One region of the Segniliparus rotundus DSM 44985 genome, then DNA from elsewhere that is predicted to be linked to it. Evidence: predicted binding sites of a transcription regulator. Region 1 holds the regulator's gene; the other holds the start of a gene.
The links. The regulator HspR, encoded in region 1, represses chaperone genes until heat shock. The targets are predictions, from matches to a motif close to ANNTGAGTNNNNNNNACTCANNT.
Positions count from the first base shown of each region.

Region 1 (2,394 bases):
GGCCTCGGCAGGCGCCCGGGACTTCGGCGTTCGAGATTTCTCCGACCTTTTCGAAGGCGGCTCCAGCACGTCGTTCTCAGACATCTTCGGGGGGGCCTTCCGCGACGGACGTTCTGCTCGTGGCGGCGCGAGCCGTCCGGGCAGCCGAGCCCGGCGGGGCAAAGATCTCGAGACTGAGACGACTCTCGGATTCCGTGAGGCGGCAAGGGGGGTCACCATTCCCTTGCGGATCACAAGCCAGGTGACCTGCGACTCCTGCCGGGGCTCGGGAGCGCGCAAGGGCTCTGTCCCGCGCAAATGCTCCTTGTGCGATGGATCGGGCTTGGTGACACGCCAAGAAGGCTCCTTCGGTTTCACCGAGCCGTGCTCGCACTGCAGGGGCGCTGGGCAGATCATTGACGATCCGTGCCCGGACTGCCAGGGCACTGGCCTGACGACGCGTTCTCGGACGATCACCATGCGAGTCCCCCCCGGGGTGCACGACGGCCAGCGTATCCGGCTCGCCGAGCAAGGCGAGCCCGGCATTCGCGGCGGCGGTCCCGGCGACCTGTACGTCACTGTGCATGTGGAGCCCGACGCCGTGTTCACTCGCGACGGCGACGATCTGCGGTTGACGGTGCCGATGCGTTTCACTGAGCTGGCGCTCGGCTCGACCGTCACGGTGCCGACCCTCGACGGCAAGGTCGGGGTCCGCGTTCCTGCGGGGACCGCCGATGGCCGCACGTTGCGTGTTCGCGGCAAAGGCGTGGCCAAGCGCGGCGGCGGCGCGGGAGACCTCCTCGTCACCTTGCAGGTCTGCGTGCCAGTCAAGTTGGACGAAGCCGCTCTCGAATCGTTGCGCAAATATGCCGCCTCAGAGGAGGCGAGCGGCTTTGACCCTCGAGCGAATTGGGCAGGTTCGCGATGAACACGAATGACAACACGAACGAGCGCGGGCAAGACCCGCACGCAAAGGTCCTCGTGATTTCGGTGGCCGCGCAGCTCTCCGGCATGCACGCGCAAACTTTGCGCGCATACGACCGCATGGGACTTGTGAGCCCTGGTCGCGCTCCCGGCGGCGGCAGACGTTATTCGCTGCACGATGTCGAGCTCTTGCGCGAGGTGCAGCGGCTTTCCCAGGAAGAAGGCGTCAACCTCGCCGGAATCAAACGCATCATGGAGCTCACCCAAGAAGTGATCGAACTGCGCCGTCGCCTCGTCGACGCGGCAGAGGCCGCGCGCACCGTGCCCCGTGGCCGTGAACTTGTGCCCTTCCCCAAGTCGACCGCCTTGGTCGTCTGGAAGCCCCGCAAAGGCTAGTTTCCGAGCCCCAAGGCGCTCTCGTGTTCGGCGTGGCATGATCCAGAACCATGTCGCAACAACTGCAGGCCTGCGTTCTGTCTGACCGCGAGTCCCAACTGACCGCTGCTTTTGTTCCAACCGCGGGCATGATCGGGGTGTCCTTGGCCGATAACGGAGTCGAACTGCTCGGGCAACGCAGAGGACTGGACGCGTATCGGTCCTCGGGGAAAACAATGGGCATCCCGCTGCTGCACCCGTGGGCGAACCGTTTGAGCGCGAGCGACTACGCCGTCGCAGGCGAGACCGTGGCGCTCGCCCCGGACGCGGTCGGCGTGCATCACGACAACAACGGCCTGCCCATGCATGGCCTTCTTGCCGCGCGGCCGGATTGGCGAGTCGAGTCCGTCGCGGCCGACGAGCTGGTGGTGGTTTTCGATTTCGGCGCCTGCCCGGAGCTGCTCGCCAGTTTCCCGTTCCCGCACCGGCTGACCCTCGCCGTCTCGCTCGCCGGGCGGCGGCTCACGCTGCGCACGACCCTGGCGGCGACCTCGGCCAAACCCGTGCCGGTGTCGTTCGGCTTCCACCCCTACCTGTGCATCCCCGATGCTCCGCGCGAGCGTTGGGAGGTCGAACTCCCTCCGCGGCGCCGCCTCGTGCTCGACGGTTGCGGCATTCCGACCGGCGAGGGGGCCAATGAGCCGGGAGAAACCGCCGTGCTGGGGGATCGGGTGTTCGACGACGGCTACGACACAATAGCCGCAGGCGCAGTGTTCGCCGTTTCCGCTGGCCGGCGCCGTCTCGAAGTCAGTCTCGACGAAGGCTACCCGTGCGCCCAGATATTCGCTCCCGCAGGCGAAGAGGTGGTCTGCTTCGAGCCGATGACAGCGCCGACCAATGCGCTGCGCAGCGGCGATCAGCTGCAATTCGCCCGCCCCGGCAAACCCTACAACGCGCAGTTCTCCATCACGGCGCGCCCGGCGCCGTAGGCCGAAGCGCTTCGGCTCGGGGTCGATGCCCCTTTTTCCTCGCGCTTTCTGTTAGCAAAGGATCTGCTCTGGGGCGGCTACACCTGGGCGGGCAGTTCGTCCCCTCGGTCCGCGGAGACGGACAGTG
Region 1 covers NC_014168.1:1,437,560-1,439,953, forward strand. Annotated here, with positions in the region: gene dnaJ (molecular chaperone DnaJ) at 1-907, shown strand, start outside; gene SROT_RS07215 (heat shock protein transcriptional repressor HspR) at 904-1,299, shown strand; gene SROT_RS07220 (aldose 1-epimerase) at 1,362-2,267, shown strand; gene SROT_RS07225 (hypothetical protein) at 2,345-2,394, opposite strand, start outside.

Region 2 (2,394 bases), 160 kb from region 1:
CGCGAGGCGCTCGCGCTGGTCGGCGAGTTCGCCGCGCAGCTTGTCCAACCGGGCGACAGAGGCTTCGTCTGACTCTTTCGCGAGAGCGAGTTCTTCGACTTCGAGCCTGCGCACGACACGCTCGACCTCGTCCACCTCGACCGGGCGGGAGTCGATCTCCATCCGCAGCCGCGACGCGGCCTCGTCCACGAGGTCGATCGCTTTGTCCGGCAAGAACCGCGAGGTGATGTATCGGTCGGAGAGGGTCGCGGCGGCGACGAGCGCGGAGTCGGTGATGCGAACGCCGTGGTGCACCTCGTAGCGCTCCTTGAGGCCGCGCAGGATGCCGACGGTGTCTTCGACGGACGGCTCGCCGACGAGGACCTGTTGGAACCGGCGCTCGAGCGCGGCGTCTTTCTCGATGTATTGGCGGTACTCGTCCAATGTGGTCGCGCCGACCAAGCGCAGCTCGCCCCTGGCGAGCAAGGGTTTGATCATGTTGCCGGCGTCCATCGCGGATTCGCCGCTCGCGCCCGTGCCGACGATGGTGTGCAGCTCGTCCACGAATGTGATGACCTGCCCTTCGGAGCCTTTGATCTCCTCAAGCACTGCCTTGAGCCGTTCTTCGAACTCGCCCCGGTACTTCGCTCCGGCGAGCATCGAGCCGAGGTCGAGGGAGACGAGTGTTTTGCCGCGCAGGCTCTCGGGAACGTCGCCCGCGACGATCCGCTGGGCGAGGCCTTCCACAATGGCGGTCTTGCCCACTCCGGGCTCGCCGATGAGCACCGGATTGTTCTTCGTCCGCCGCGAGAGGACTTGGACGACCCGGCGGATCTCCGTGTCCCGGCCGATGACGGGGTCCAGCTTGCCCGAGCGCGCGAGCGCGGTGAGATCGGTGGAGTACTTCTCCAAAGCCTTGTACGAGCTCTCCGGGTCGGGGGTGGTGACCCGAGCGTTGCCACGCACCTCGGTGAAGGCCTCGCGCAGGGCGGCGGGCGCGGCTCCGTGTTCGGCGAGGATTTTCGCGGCAGCCGAGTCCCCTGTCGCGAGCCCCACGATCAGATGCTCGGTGGAGACGTATTCGTCTCGCAGCTCAGCGGCGAGCTTCGCGGCGGTTTCCAGGGCTTGGGCGAGTTCGCGCGACAGCCGAGGGGCCGACGCGCCGCCGTGCACTGTCGGCAACGCGGCGACCGCCGCCCGCGCCTGCTCGGTCACGGTTCGGGGGTCGGCTCCGCTCGCGCGCAGCAGCGGAGCCGCGATGCCGTCCGTTTGTTCCAGCAGGGCCAGCAGCACGTCTTCCGGGCGCACCTCGGGCCGTCCTGCGGCGGTGGCCGCCTGCATCGCGGACGAGAGGGCCGCCTGCGCCTTCGTGGTCGGTTGGAAATCCATCTGTCGTCTGTCCTCCTCGGTGCAATCGCCGCGCGTTGGGGTCGGCGCGCGTTGTTGTGTCCAACGTTGCTCTGTGCAACACCACAATAGTTGAGTCTATTCCACTCAAGTCTAAGATAGTTCCGTGCCCAGCGCAGCGGAAGGCGGAACCGACCAAGGCGCGGCGGCCCGATTGCTCGAAGCCGTGGCCGCCGACCCCGTCGTATTCGTGCGGTCATTCCATGTCGAGCTGTTCCGGTGCGCGCCCGAGCTGGCCGAGCGATTCCCTTCGGGCCTCGGCGGGCACCACGCCGCGTTCGTCACGATGACCAAGCACATCCTTCAAGGTTTCGCCGACGGCTCTGACCCTCCGGCGCTCATCGACCTGCTCGGCCAGCTCGGCCGCGACCATCGCAAATACCAGCTGGGCGAGGAGCATTACCGCGCCGCCAAGACCGCGCTCGCCAAAGCCCTCGCCGACGCCGCGCGCAGCACGCGCGACAACGAGTTCTGCGCGCAGGCCGCCGCCCTGGTCTGCGCGGTGATGGAACAGGAGTCGAACCGGCGCGACGGGCCCCAGACCTGGGAGGCGCAGGTCGTGGAACGAATCGACCATCCGGGCCCCACGGTTGTCGTCCGGCTCCGCGCGGCAATGCGCCCGCAGCCTTTCGCCGTCAGCCAGTATCTCGCAGTCCAGGTGCCGCAGCGCCCTGGCCAATGGCGGTACTACTCCCCCGCGCTCCCGCCGAACGACGAGGGCGAGCTTGAATTCCACATCAGGGCCGTTCCCGGCGGCATGGTGAGCGGCGCCGTCCTGAAAAACACACAGCCCGGCGACCGTTGGCTGTTCGGCGAGAGCTACGGCAGCCTCGCGGCGGGTTTGGATGCAATCCCAGCCGACCAGTCGGTGCTCATGGTGGCTGGCGACACGGGGCTCGCCCCGTGCCGCGCTATTGCCCTCGCTCTCGCTCTGCGCAGCGAGAATCCTCGGATGACGCTGCTTGCCGGGGCGCGCTCGCGCGCCGAATGCTACGACTTGCCGAATTT
Region 2 covers NC_014168.1:1,595,520-1,597,913, reverse strand. Annotated here, with positions in the region: gene clpB (ATP-dependent chaperone ClpB) at 1-1,368, opposite strand, end outside; gene SROT_RS08050 (FAD-binding oxidoreductase) at 1,493-2,394, shown strand, end outside.
Region 2: a site for HspR is predicted at 1,457-1,479, ahead of clpB (ATP-dependent chaperone ClpB). Genes of this name have one in related genera too.